Regions from separate parts of the Amphritea sp. GJ51-11 genome, predicted to be linked through region 2. Evidence: predicted binding sites of a transcription regulator. Region 2 holds the regulator's gene; the other holds the start of a gene.
What was found. The regulator sigma-54, encoded in region 2, starts transcription at its own class of promoters, with help from an activator protein. The targets are predictions, from matches to a motif close to TGGCACNNNNNTTGCTNT.
Positions count from the first base shown of each region.

Region 1: fliE (flagellar hook-basal body complex protein FliE) is a predicted target of sigma-54. The motif match lies at 5,009-5,026, and genes of this name have one in related genera.

Region 1 covers NZ_CM147881.1:3,562,101-3,569,299, forward strand. Annotated here, with positions in the region: gene fliI (flagellar protein export ATPase FliI) at 1-997, opposite strand, end outside; gene AC0L4K_RS16035 (FliH/SctL family protein) at 990-1,766, opposite strand; gene fliG (flagellar motor switch protein FliG) at 1,766-2,782, opposite strand; gene fliF (flagellar basal-body MS-ring/collar protein FliF) at 2,775-4,475, opposite strand; gene fliE (flagellar hook-basal body complex protein FliE) at 4,529-4,882, opposite strand; gene AC0L4K_RS16055 (3'-5' exonuclease) at 5,064-5,684, opposite strand; gene AC0L4K_RS16060 (DUF294 nucleotidyltransferase-like domain-containing protein) at 5,693-7,199, opposite strand, start outside.
Region 2 covers NZ_CM147881.1:612,322-619,520, forward strand. Annotated here, with positions in the region: gene mgtE (magnesium transporter) at 1-1,157, opposite strand, end outside; gene AC0L4K_RS02645 (HPr family phosphocarrier protein) at 1,285-1,554, opposite strand; gene rapZ (RNase adapter RapZ) at 1,571-2,428, opposite strand; gene ptsN (PTS IIA-like nitrogen regulatory protein PtsN) at 2,433-2,876, opposite strand; gene hpf (ribosome hibernation promoting factor) at 2,901-3,191, opposite strand; gene AC0L4K_RS02665 (RNA polymerase factor sigma-54) at 3,252-4,763, opposite strand; gene lptB (LPS export ABC transporter ATP-binding protein) at 4,785-5,510, opposite strand; gene lptA (lipopolysaccharide transport periplasmic protein LptA) at 5,510-6,058, opposite strand; gene lptC (LPS export ABC transporter periplasmic protein LptC) at 6,048-6,617, opposite strand; gene AC0L4K_RS02685 (KdsC family phosphatase) at 6,618-7,178, opposite strand; gene AC0L4K_RS02690 (KpsF/GutQ family sugar-phosphate isomerase) at 7,178-7,199, opposite strand, start outside.

The DNA of each region.
Region 1 (7,199 bases), 1.7 Mb from region 2:
TAGCCCGGGCCGAATCGGCAATCGGATCTTGCTGATCATCCCCTTCGGTCAGAACCGTATAGAAAGCGGTGATAGAGCCTCCCTCTTTATCCCCATTCCCGGCACGTTCCACCAACTTTGGTAGCTTAGCAAATACCGACGGTGGATAACCCTTAGTCGCGGGCGGCTCACCCACAGCCAAAGCAATCTCGCGCTGCGCCTGCGCATAACGGGTCAAAGAGTCCATCAGCAACAAGACATTTTTACCCTGCTCACGAAAATATTCAGCCAAGCGAGTCGATAGCTGGGCCGCTCTTAAACGCATCAACGGCGACTCATCAGCGGGAGAGGCAACTACCACGGCGCGACGCATGCCCTCCTCACCAAGACTATGATCGATAAACTCTTTGACCTCACGGCCACGTTCACCAATCAAGCCCACCACCACAATGTCCGCCTCGGTAAACCGCGTCATCATACCCAATAAGACACTTTTACCCACACCACTACCCGCAAACAACCCTAACCGCTGCCCCCGACCTACACTCAAGAGCGAGTTAATGGCGCGAATCCCAACATCCAACGTCTGTTTGATGGGTTGTCGACTGAGTGGGTTAATATTCCTGCCCTGCAAGGGCACCGTGGTTTTACAGCCGAGTTCACCTAGACCGTCGAGCGGTTTACCGACACCGTTAATCACCCGCCCCAGCAACTCAAAACCTACCTGAACATCACTGCCGCCGACCATCGGACTCACTCGGGCACCAGGCGCCAAGCCTTCTAATTGATCAACGGGCATTAAGTAGATTCGATCACCAGAAAAGCCCACGACTTCAGCTTCAACCGGCTCACCATGGTCGGGATAGATAAGACAGTATTCACCCATCGAGGCCTTGATACCCACCGCTTCAAGGGTTAAACCGATCAGGCGGGTTATTTGCCCGTGGGCCACGGGCGCAGGAATGTTATATTTCAGCCCCTTTAAACGGGCCAATCGAGCATTCAGTTGATCACTCATGGGGAGCTGATGGCTCAACCTCTGACGAGACTGGCACCTCATCCTCCATCTGCGTCAATGCTCTGCGTAGCTGCGTAACCGCGGCCTCAAAACGGCGTTCAACCGTATTATCAAGCAGGCCATAGCCACTCACCACTTTACAACCCCCTCGAGCCATAGACGCCTCTTCAACCAAGGACCAACGTTCATTCAACGCCAACAAAGGTTCGAGGTTCGGCACATCATCTGGATGTAAAATCACTTTAATTTCGGCGCCGGTTTGTGGCAATTGCGCTACAGCATCTTCAACCGCTTTAATCACCGGGGCACTATCTAACTCAACCTGTGTACCGACCACCGCTTCACTCAGTTCAGTAATTAAATCAACGACTAGCTGCTCGACCTCCGCATTGATTTTTTGCAACGGCTGATCTAACTGCTGCTGCAAGTTTGTCAGTAACGCTAACTGCACATCGATTTCAGCACGCGCGGTAGCCAAGCCTTCTTTGTGCCCAGCAGCACGACCCTCTTCTAGACCCTTCTCCAAGCCTTCATCGCGGCCCTGTTGTAAACCTTCCTGATAGGCATCTTCACGGATTTTTTCGAGCTCGGACAGTGTGAGACGACCATCAACAACTTCCTCAACCACCTCTTCTGTCACTTTTTCCGGTTTTTGCTGCAAGCCAACTACATGCTTCCCCTGCACCACGGGCAGGGTCCATAATGCTGCAGCCCGCGCATCTTCCGCACGAATCCGGATTACCGATTTATCGATCGCCTTCATCTGCATTACATCATCTCTTCGCCGCCACTACCGAGCATAATCTCACCTTCATCGGCCAATCGACGGGCCACGTTGAGAATCTCTTTCTGGGCATCTTCCACTTCACTCACACGCACAGGCCCTTTCGCCTCGAGATCATCTCGCAACAATTCGGCCGCCCGTTTCGACATATTTTTGAAGATTTTATCCTGTAGTCCCGATTCCGCACCTTTAAGGGCAACCACCAGAGTATCGGTATTAATTTCACGCAGAATAACCTGAATGCCTCGATCTTCCACATCGATCAAGTTATCAAATACAAACATCATTTCAGAGATCTGATCACTGAGCGGCTCATCCACTTCGCGAATTTTCTCCATCAACTCTTGCTCAATATTATTATCGAAATAATTCATAATATTAGCCGTTGTTTGTAGTCCACCCAAGCTGGCGCTCTGACTGCTGTTGCCAGAGAACTGTAATTCAAGGATATCATTCAGCTCCTGCAGGGCGGATGGCTGGATTTGATCCAATGAGGTGATCCGCATCATAATCTCGAGACGGACATTTTCATCAAATCGTTGCAACACATGGGCTGCTTGATCTGGATCCAGATAGGCCATGACCACGGCCTGTATCTGCGGGTGCTCATAACGAATAATTTCGGCAACCTGCCGGGAATCCATCCATTTCAGGCTCTCTAAACCCGAGGTATTAGTGGTCATCAGAATACGATCAACCAACGTCTGCGCCCGGTCATTGCCTAGGGCTTGACTTAACATCTCTTTGATATAGTGATCGTTGTTAATACCGATACTGGTCTGATCGCTAATCGCTTCCATAAAGTCCGCCATCACCGACTCGACCGTCGACTGAGGGATATTATCGAGGTTACTCATGGTCAAACCTAACTGCTGCACCTCTTTCTGGCCAAGATAGCGCAGCACTTCGGCGGCATCACTTTCACCCAAGGAGATAAGCAACACCGCCGCTTTCTGGACATTTGTTAATTCAACACCGGATTCCGTTACCTGATCATTCATTCTCAATCACCCACTGACGGATAGCCTGCGCCACTTTGGCAGGATCTTCAGCAATCATGCTGCGAATCGCATTCATTTGATATTCATAGGTTTCATTCGGCGTCGGCGCCAGCGCATTATCGATGCCGCTAAAGGTCACATGGTCCGGCGATATACCGCTCATATCGAGGGATTCAAGCTCAGCAGCCATATCTGATTCAGATTTCGAATCGGATTCATTAGCCGCTGCTTTCTGTGCCGCACTAATCGCCAAACTTTTCATAATCGGTCGCAACACTCCAAATACCAATAACAGCACGAACAGACCACCTAACACCTGTTTCACCAGATCCAGCACCCATTCCTGCTTCCAGATCGGTACTTCTTCCTCCTGATAGACCTCAGGCACGGCAAACGGAGAATTGATCACGCTAACGCTATCACCCCGCAACGCCGAATAACCGACCGCATCCTTAACCAGTATAGACAATCGATCGAGTTCGTTCTGATCCCAAGCGGCCCGTATCTTTTCACCACCATTAGGACCTGCCGTCGGAATATCATCAACCACCACCGCAACAGAGAGACGGTTAATCTGCCCCATTTGATGCTTGGTATAACTGATAGAGCGGTCTAACTCATAATTACGTGTAGCTTGAGAGCGCGCATTTTGTGGCGCCGCGGGGCGATCAACAACCCCCTCGCCTTGCACCGGCAAACCCGTACCACCCACTTCAGGCACCGCATTTGCGCCCGGAGGTTGATTCGACAAAGCACCCGGCACACCAGATGCAGCACCTTGCCCTACCGTACTTTCATCAAGCACCTGTTCACTGCGCAACGCAGGAAGGTCCGGGTTATAGATCTCATCGGTTTGCTCAACGGCGGTGAAATCAATATCAGCCGATACTTCAGCTCGGTAACGCCCTAGACCAACCACCGGTTGTAAAATACTGTTAACCCGATTAACTAGGGTTTCTTCGATTCGACGGGTATATTCAAGCTGTTTAGCAGCCAACACCACATCGGTATCCATATCTCGTGTATTCAGCAAGCGACCTTTTTGATCGACCACCGTCACATCTTCACTGGAAAGCTCCGGGATACTGGAAGCCACGAGATTAGTAATCGCCTCAACCTGAATCGCTTCGAGTCGCCGTCCCGCCACCAGATCCAAAAACACCGATGCAGTCGGTTTACGCTGATCACGAATAAATACCGACTGCTTAGGCAACGCCAAGTGAACCCGGGCGCTACGTACCGCCAGCATACTAGTAACGGTCCGCGCCAACTCACCTTCTAAACCACGCCGGTAGCGAGCGGTTTCCATAAACTGACTGGTGCCTAACCCCTGCTCCTTATCTAACAACTCAAAGCCAACGGTATTATCACCATTAAAACCTTCAGCGGCTAAACGCAAACGAGCTTTATGCAGATACTCTTCAGCCACAAGAATATTGTGACCCGTTGAATCAAACTTATAGGGGATACCGTTGAGCTGTAACTGTTCAACAATCGGATTTGCATCCGCATAGGAGATATTATTATAAAGCACCCGGTAATCGGGTTCTTGGGACCAGAGCACCACGGCGAAGCCGATCGCAATAGTGGCTGCCAAGCCCACCATCAGACCTAACTGACGCACCAACCCCAAGCGGTTAAAGCCAAAGGCTACCGAGCCACCTGTTGTTGTCTGCACTGCTGCGTTTTCCATCTAACCGTGCACCCTGATGCTACTTATACATATTATTGTGTGTTTCATTCGCATTAGATCGACATTTTCATAACGTCTTCATAAGCGCTTAACATTTTATTACGCACCTGGGTCAGAGCCTGGAAAGAAACCGAGGCCTTTTCCATGCTGATCATCACCTGATGGAGATCAACCCCCGCCACCCCTTGCTCATAAGAGGTCGCCAGCGTTTTCGCCTGCGCTTGAGCGTTATTAACACCATCGATTGCGCCTTTAAATAGATCAGCAAAGCTTTCACCGTTTTGCTCATCAGCGACACGACGAATCGCAGCAGGCCGGTTAATATCAGAGGAAATGCCCTGTTGGGCCTGCATTTTGACTTCACGCATCTGTTGTAAAACTGCGTTAATGTCTGCACGTTCAATCATACACACCTCAGAAATGGCAATATATTGACATTATAAGTTTGATCAGCCACTTAGCAAGCAACAAAACAAACTGTTCGCCAATTTTATGACACAAAACCGTGTCAATTTTCAATCTTAGCTATGTATAAAGCAAAAAACGAGCCACAAGGCCCGTTTGTTTTTTGACATGTTTAACCTATTTCTACCCCGGTCGCTCACCATATTGCAGCCGCACATACATCAGCGCTACCGTAATAGCATCACCTAGGGCGGTATGTCGCTCTAACATCGGAATATCGAGCTGCTTAGAGATCGTATCAAAGCGCAAATCGACATCACCGCCAACATACCGCCACTTTATGATGTCGTGATACACATGTGATAACTCGATCGCTTTACCCGGCAAACCGAAGCCATAACGAGGCCGCAAATACTTTTCTAACATGCGCACATCGTAGTTAACGTAATAACCAAGAATCGGGCGATTACCAACGAACTCCAGCACTTTTTCCAGCGCTTCGTCCATATAGACTCCATCAACGAGGTCCGCCGCTCGAATTTTATGAATCTTGATAGAGTCGCCCGTCAAACTTTTCGGCGGCTTGAGCTTAATATCTAGCCGCTCACTGGTCATCACTTTGCGACCTTTGATTTTCACCGCGCCAATCGAAAGAATTTCGCCCTCTTTAACATTCAAGCTTGTGGTCTCACAATCCAGAGACACCACCTCATCGCCATCATAGGGCTGAAATAGATGAGCATAAGGACCATTCTTATGATCCATCCGCTCCTTTATTTTTCTGATACTTCTGGGAATAATCATATTCCGTGTTAGCCTCCCAGGTGATACCTAAGCACAAGATGTTTTTTAAATCCTTTAACGATATGCATCCCATCCCGAAGCAAATCCTTCTCCATTTTATCCAATGATGACAGTTCAAGGATATTAGGCGTTTGGTCTACACCATCACTCGACTCATCAATACGCTTAACCTGCTGCTTTAGGCGTGTCTGGATAAACAATGCCAACGCCTCACCCAATTCACGACCATGTTCAGGCTTCATCTCCCCCATCTCAACCAGCGCTTCGATACGCTTGAAGGTGTTGGTTTCCAATATTTTGAACTGCAACGCCATAGTACGTATACCGTGCACAATCGGAAAAATACCGGCCTTCTTCACATCCAGCTCACCTTTATCTTTTAAGTTACCAAAAAAGGTCAGCGGAGTATTGAACTCAATAGCCGCCCGGGCAAAATGGGAAAAGAAAACGTCATTGTTCTGCAGATGACGCAAAAACCAGTTTCTTGACGCTTTAAAAAGCGCCGCATTACCCGCGACCGGATGAGCATCAACGGCAATCGCTAATCGCATCTGCGCCTCGCCTTCACACTGATAAGACCAATCACTCATAGCTTGAGTCCACTGGCCAATCGACTTAACCCACTCTGGGTTAGAGACCATGATATTACCTGGGCATTTAGGAAAGCCGAACGAGATCAGTATCTCGGTAAAGCGCTCCATAGTCGCTTGCATCTCAGGCCAGATCAAACCATCACGATAGATCAATGCATTATCCTGATCGGTTTTCATGACCTGCTCGCCACGCCCCTCACTGCCCATCACCACCAAGCACACATGGGGCTGCATATCCGGCGGCACGACCAACCCAAAGAGTTTAGCAATCACCCGTTCATTCATGGCGGCAATCAACTCCATCGCAAAGCGCGCCTTAACGCCCTGCGACACCATCGCTTTAATCAGGTCATTTAATCCATGCGCCGCCTCATAGAGATCTTCAACCGTCTGCGCTCGCTCGATTCGCAAACCGATCACATGGGAATGACTGGAAAAATAACTCAATACATCGGTCAGTTCGATCACGCCGGTTAAACGATCACCATCCATCACCACGATTCGCTCTATGCGTTGCTGAGTCATAATAATCAGCGCATTAAACAGATAGTCATCCGAGGTCGTGGTAATCAGTCGATAACTGGCGATACCGGCAACACTGGCATCCAGCGCTAACTTATTCACCACCACCGCATCTAACAGATCGGTCCCCGTCACCATACCGTAACGATTACCACGTTTAACCAAGACACAATCGGCACGCTTCTCTCGCATCAGCAGCGTCGCTTCGGTAATCGTCGTTCCTTCAAGCACGATCAGCGGCTCACGAATCAGGCCGTCTTTGACCTGAGCCAGCATAAACTCGGCCATATCCTGATCGCCGCCCTCTTGGGCTTGGATCTCAGTCTTAGCGGAAAGGCTTTGCTGAAAGTAATCGGCAAAACGACTATTACTGGCGCACAGATCGAGCAGCACACGGGTC
Region 2 (7,199 bases):
GTTAGGTCTTCGAACCAGAGGATCGCGATGACCGCAACGACCACGGCCCAGAGTAGACCGTTCAATAGACCTACGATCATTTCACGATTCAGCAGCCAGCCCGCATTGGAGCGCTCTACATGGCCTAGTGCTTGGCCACGAATCATCAGGGTTAAGACCTGGCTACCGGCAATACCGCCCATACTGGCGACAATTGGCATTAATACGGCCAGCGCCACTACCTTGCCGATGGTTTCCTCGAACAGGCCGATGACCGCAGAGGCGAGAAAAGCGGTAATCAGATTAATACCTAGCCACACGGCACGGCGGCGGGTGGTTTTCATAATAGGCGCGAAGGTATCTTCATCTTCGTCCATACCCGCCATACTCATCAGCGAGTGGTCTGCATCTTCCCGGATAACATCGACCACGTCATCGATGGTGATACGTCCGAGTAGCTGATTGTCTTCGTCAACCACGGGTGCAGAGACCAAATCTTCCTGTTCGAATAGTTTGGCGACCAGTGTATCTTCCATATCCGCCGGGATAGGCGGTTTATCGGTGACCATCATCTCTCGTACGGTGCTGGATGGGTCGCTGACCAACATGCGCGTCAGAGGGAGGCTGCCGATATAGGTGTCTTTTCGGCTGACGACAAACAGGCTATCAGTCATATCCGGGAGTTCAGCGTGTCGTCGTAAATAACGCAGCGCCGCTTCAATCGTGATATCGGGCCGGATGGTGATGGTATCGGTGTTCATCAAACCGCCAGCGGTATCTTCCGGATAGGAGAGTACTTTTTCCAGTCGTTCGCGGTTTTGATGATCCATCGAGCGCAGCAGTTCGTGCATGACCGTTTCCGGTAGCTGCTGCATCATATCGGCTAGATCGTCGGGTTCGAGCGATTCAGAGATGGCTAGCACCTCTGAGGTATTCATCTTACTGAGGATCTCGGCTTTTACATCATCGCCGAGTTCCTGCAAAACATCCGCTTCGATGTCTTTATGGATCATGCTCCAAAGTAAGCGCCGTTCTTTAGGCGGTGACTTCTCGATTAGATGGGCGACTTCGGAGGGGCGTAGTGTTTTATTTAGGGTGTAACGTATCTGTCTGAAAGCACCTTCTTCAAGGGCTGTGTTCAGCTTATCCAGTTCACTTTCGTTTACATTGGCGTTCATGGCCGGACCCCGGTCAGACAGATAGAGACAGATTGCCTTGCAGTCAGTCAGTGATCACCGATAACTGCAGCATTAATCGTTGTGGGCATTATAGCGTATTGTTTTTAAACGAATAGAGGGAGGGCGGTTATTCTTCTTCATCAAACCGGTTGTTGATCAGTGCAACAATGGCATCCATCGCCTGTTGTTCGTCTTCACCGCTGGTAGAGATATTCAGCTCAGTGCCTTTACTGGCGGCTAACATCATGACCGACATAATGCTTTTGCCATCCACCTGTCGGCCATCTTTGGTGAGCTGGATATCGGCTGAGAAGGAGGTGGTTACATTGATCAGCTTTGCCGCCGCCCGGGCGTGCAGGCCCAGTTTGTTGATAATGGTGATCTTGGTTTCCAGCATTGATTAATACCTTTAATCAGTTCAGTTCGCGGTGGCGTATCTGGACATTATCCATAGTTGTTCGGAAATGACCAGCGAGACATTCGCTGATAAAAACAGAGCGGTGTTGACCTCCCGTACAGCCTATGCCAACACTGATATAACTGCGATTATTTTTTTCAAACAGTGGCAGCCACTTTTCTAGAAAAGCGGTGATGTCAGCGAGCATTTCTTGCACTTCAAGCTGTTGCTCGAGGAATTCTATGACCGGTTTGTCTTGGCCGCTATAACCTCGCAGGTGAGGCAGCCAGTATGGGTTAGGCAAACAGCGCACATCGAAGGTGAAGTCTACATCCAGCGGGATACCGTGCTTATAACCGAACGATTCGAATTGTAATGACAGTTCTTGCTCTTGTCGTTGGGCAATACGCAGTTTAATACTGTCTCTGAGTTCATAGAGTGACAGGTGGGTTGTATCAATACGGATATTGGCTAAATCGGATACCGGTTCGAGTAACTTTTTTTCATAGCTGATCGCCTGCTGTAAACCTTGGGAATCATTGGACAGGGGGTGCTTACGCCGAGTCGTACTGTAGCGTTTTAGCAGGGTTGTCTCTGAACTATCGAGGTAGAGTATTTCGCAGTCTAGTGCGTCTATTTCCCTCAGTTGTGTATAAATATCGGGAAACTGTTTCAGGTTGCTGTGTTGGTTACGGGCATCGATACTGACGGCAAGCTGATTAGGATGGTCTGGGTCGGATAAAATCTGATTGACCAAGTCAGGTAGCAGCGGGGCGGGAAGGTTGTCGATGCAGTAGAAGTTAACATCTTCCAGTGCTTGCAGGGCGGTTGATTTACCTGACCCTGAGCGGCCGCTGATGATAACTAGTTTCATCTGGCTAGACCTGCCTAGCTCCGGTGGCGACAGTGAAGAGTTCTTCAGCTGAGCCCGCGTTTCTAAGTTGCTGACGGAAGGATGCCTGACTGAATAGCTCGGCAAGATTACCCAGCGTTTGTAGATGTTGATCACAGGCTTCGGAGGGCACCACCAGAACGAAGAGTAAGTCGACCGGGCTGCCATCAATGGCATCGAAGTCGATCGGTTCTTTTAACTGAATAAGTAGCGCAGTGGCTTTCTCACACTCATCCAGACGACAATGGGGAATGGCCACGCCTTCACCGATGCCTGTACTGCCGAGTCTTTCACGGCCAAGTAGGCCAGCAAAGATCGTTTCAGTTTCAAGCTCAGGGTGCAGATCGGAAATCTGTTGGCTGGCAATTTCGAGGATACGTTTTTTACTACCCCCTCTAGAGCACAGAGTACTCCAGAGGGCGCTAATAATTCTGAAATTAGCATCGTATAATAGTTACTTGTGAGTTTTCATCTTTTCTTTGTGTTTAATGATCTGACGGTCAAGCTTGTCGATCAACCCATCGATGGCGGCGTACATATCTTCTTGTTCGTCGGAAGCAAACAGCTGACCACCGGCTACGTGAATTTCACCATCAGCTTTTTGGCGCGTCTTCTCAACGCTTAGAGTTACCTGTGCATTGGTGATGTTATCGAAATGCCGCTCCAGCTTCTCAAATTTATTCTGAACATACTCATTCAGGGAATCAGTCAATTCTACGTGGTGACCGGTAATATTGATCTGCATGGTAATCTCCTAGTGTTATTGTACCGGGTTGCCGCCCGGTTCCCATGATAAAAAAAGTCATTAAACTAAACGTTTTCGTTCATTAGAAGGTGGAATGCTAAGCGATTCTCTATATTTTGCAATGGTTCTTCGCGCAACATTGATACCTTGTTCCTCAAGCAGTTGGGCAATCTTGTTATCGCTTAAGGGTTTTGTTGGACTTTCAGCGACCACCAATTTCTTGATGAGCGCCCGAATAGCGGTCGATGAGCAGGTGCCACCGTTCACTGTAGTGACATGGCTGGAGAAAAAATACTTCAGCTCAAATATACCCCTTGGGGTATGCATATATTTCTGGGTGGTCACCCGAGAGATGGTCGATTCGTGCATTTCGACCGCCTCAGCGATATCGTGCAGCACCATCGGACGCATCGCCTCATCGCCATGCTCTAGAAAACCTTCTTGGCGGTGTACAATTTCACGGGTGACCTTCATTAAGGTATCGTTCCGGCTTAATAAGCTTTTGATAAACCAGCGAGCTTCTTGTAGATGGTTTTTCAGATAGGTGTTGTCAGGGCTGGTATCAGCGCGTCGGATCAAATCTGCATAGCCATCATTAATGCGTAGTTTAGGCGCAACTTCCGGATTCAGGCTTACCTGCCAGACACCTTTTTCTTTGTAAACCAGCACATCGGGAATAACATATTCCGATTGCGAGCTAGTGATCATTGAGCCGGGTTTAGGGTTCAGGGTGCGGATCAGGTTGATCGCCTGTAGTAACTGTGGCTCTCGCATCCGGGCTTTGCGCATCAGCTGTTTGTAGTCATGATTACCCAGTAAGTGGATATATTGAGTGACTAGTTTTAGCGCTTCGTTGCGATATTCGGTGTCATTGGGTAGTTGCTGTAGCTGAATGGCTAGGCACTCGCTTAGATCGCGTGCGGCTACGCCGGGTGGATCAAACTGTTGGATGCGTCGCAGTACCGCTTCGATTTCATCCAGTTCAATGCCGTTAAGTTGCTCATCATCCTGCTGATGGAAATATTCCAGGATTGAATCGAGTTCAACGTTGAGATAACCGTCAACATTAATGCCGTCAATAATATTGGTGGCGATCAGTTCGTCGATGGGACTCATCGGCGTGAGGTTTAATTGCCAGTTCAGGTGATCTTGCAGGGTTTCATCCGCAGTGTCATTCGACTCCATCTCCATATCGGAGAAATCATGGGATGATGAAGATGAACTAGAGACCGTCTGATAAGTGTCTTCCCAATTACTATCGGTCGATAGTTCATTGGGAATATCTTCATTCCAGTCGCTATCGGTGGCTTGAATCTCTTCAGACTCGGTGGTTTTGGCCGATGCTGAGACGGATTCATGATTGCTGACTTCTGCATCAGAGCTCGCTTGCTCGGCGGCATTATCTGAAGCGCTATCCTCTTCCGTTACTTCTAGCATCGGGTTCGATTCTAGTGCTTCCTGAATCTCCTGTTGCAGATCAAGCGTCGATAATTGCAGCAAGCGAATCGCCTGCTGTAATTGTGGGGTCATGGTCAGATGCTGACCCATTTTTAGTTGTAACGCTTGTTTCATAGAGAGTCGCTTATATACCTGTTACAGCTTGAATTGCTCACCGAGATAGGCTTCCCTGACCTGCTGGTTGGCAAGAATATCCTCTGGCGATCCTTCTGCAAGAATATAACCTTCACTGACGATGTAAGCTTGTTCGCAAATATCCAGTGTTTCGCGAACATTGTGATCGGTGATTAAGACGCCAATCCCCTTACTTTGTAAGTGCTTTACGGTTTGTTTTATATCACTGACTGAAATTGGGTCAACACCGGCAAAGGGCTCATCTAACAAGATAAAAGTGGGCTCAGTTGCCAGTGCGCGGGCAATTTCAACCCGTCGCCGTTCTCCACCGGAGAGGCTCATTCCCAAACTTTTCGTTAGATGGGAGATATGAAACTCTTCCAGTAGTTCGTCTAATTTTTGTTTACGCTCAGTCCGGCTCAACTCTTTACGGGTTTCCAGAATAGCCATCAGGTTATCATGGACGCTGAGTTTTCGGAAAATGGAGGCTTCTTGTGGCAGGTAACCAATACCTTTTCGCGCTCGGCCGTGCATCGGCTCTTTGGTTAAGTCCAATTGATCAATTTTGATCCGGCCTTTGTCGGCTTCCACTAGCCCAACAATCATGTAAAAACAGGTTGTCTTACCCGCCCCGTTAGGCCCCAATAAACCAACGATCTGGCCGCTATCGACGCTCATCGAGACATCTTTTACAACTGCGCGGCCTTTATAGCTCTTTGCTAGGTTGAGTGCTTCTAGTCGACTCATTAGTTGTTGAGTTCCCCAGTAGCTGTAGTTTCAGATTCATCCAACGGTGTTGCTTTAGGCTGAATGACAATCTGTACACGTTCGCCGTTAGCGCTCTCATCCCTGAATGCATTTACTGTGCTTTTCTTCATATTGTAAACAATTCGGTTACCGCTAAATACATCAGCCCCTTGCGAGACTTTTGCCTGGCCGGAGATGGTTAGCTCTTTTGTACGAATATTGTAATCGAGAACCTCACCGTATGCATGGGTTACCTCTTGGTCGGCGGCAGAGCGTTGTTGGAACTCGGCGGGGCGTCCTTTGGCAATAATCATGCTGATGGTGTTGTTGGTTTGTCTTAGTTCTATGCTATCACCGCTGACTTTCATGCTGCCCTGTGTCAACAATACATCGCCTTTGTAGAGAGTGATGCCGGTTTGATCATTACGCGTCGCGCTGTCTGCTGTGATGTGAATTGCTTTGTTGGCATCACCGGGTAGAGCCATTGCCACCGGTTGCCAGCTGAGCAGGACCACGCATAAGGCTTTGCTTATACGGTTAATTAACATGATATACCCCGGTAACGTCTGACAGGAGGTTAAGAATGCCACTGTCGGTGTCGATTGTCATGCCCACGCTGGTGGTTGTGCCCGAAGGGCTTGTGATAGTCACCAGCTTATCGGTCTTGGCAATATTGTCTTGTGGCTGAATAATTAATGTTTCGGTACGTAGGCTGTTTGCCACTGCCATATTAGGGTTGTCTTGAAATAATACCTCGCCTTCGAGAATAACGCTGTCATCGTTGTCGCTGATGAGTCCTCTGAGGCTGCTGATCTTACGCGTGGGCTGCTGAGTGTTGTATATTTGCATCTCAGGATTGGTCACTAATATCTGTTGTGAAGCCGGCTGATGTTCCAGCTGAGTTGAACTTAATTGCTGCTTTAGCTGACCGCTCGGCGCAAAGTCTCTGATCCGTCCATTGACGATATAATAATCGGATTGCTGATAGGCTGGATTCGGGGCCTTTTTCAGACTAACGGAGTGACGTTCAGTATCCATCCCCAAATAGATAACCGCAGGAATCAGAATAGCAGCGGCTGCAATTAGCCGGGCGCGTCCGGTCAGCATTTATAAATACTCGTTGAACAGGGCTTCCAGTTTGCCCTGGCCTGCCAGAATTGTTTCGCAAAACTCACGGCCCGCACCGTTGCCTGCAGTACGCTGGGTACACCAGTCGGCATGCGCGGCAACCAATGGATGACCACCATTGACGGTGGCGCCAAAGCTGACGGCGCGAATGGCAGCGAGATCGGGTAGGTCGTCACCGATATAAGCCGTTTGTTGTGCGCTAAAGCCGGTATCCTGCCAGAGTTCTTGCAAGGCGGTGAGTTTATCTTCCCGTCCCTGATAGAGGTAATCGATTCCCAAGGCTTCGGCTCGGCGTTCAACTTGAGGTGAACAGCGACCGGTAATGATGGCGGTTTTGATGTCACCTTGGGCGAGCAGTTTTATACCGAGCCCATCTAAGGTATTGAAATTCTTAACTTCGCTGCCATCGGCTAGGAAGTTGAGCTTGCCATCGGTGAGTACACCATCGACATCAAATACCACCAATTTGACCGTTTGTAACTTGCCAATCAATGCTTCATTAAGGTCGTTGGTGAGCTTTTTAACTACAGATGCTGGCATCAGATGACTCCCGCTTTGAGC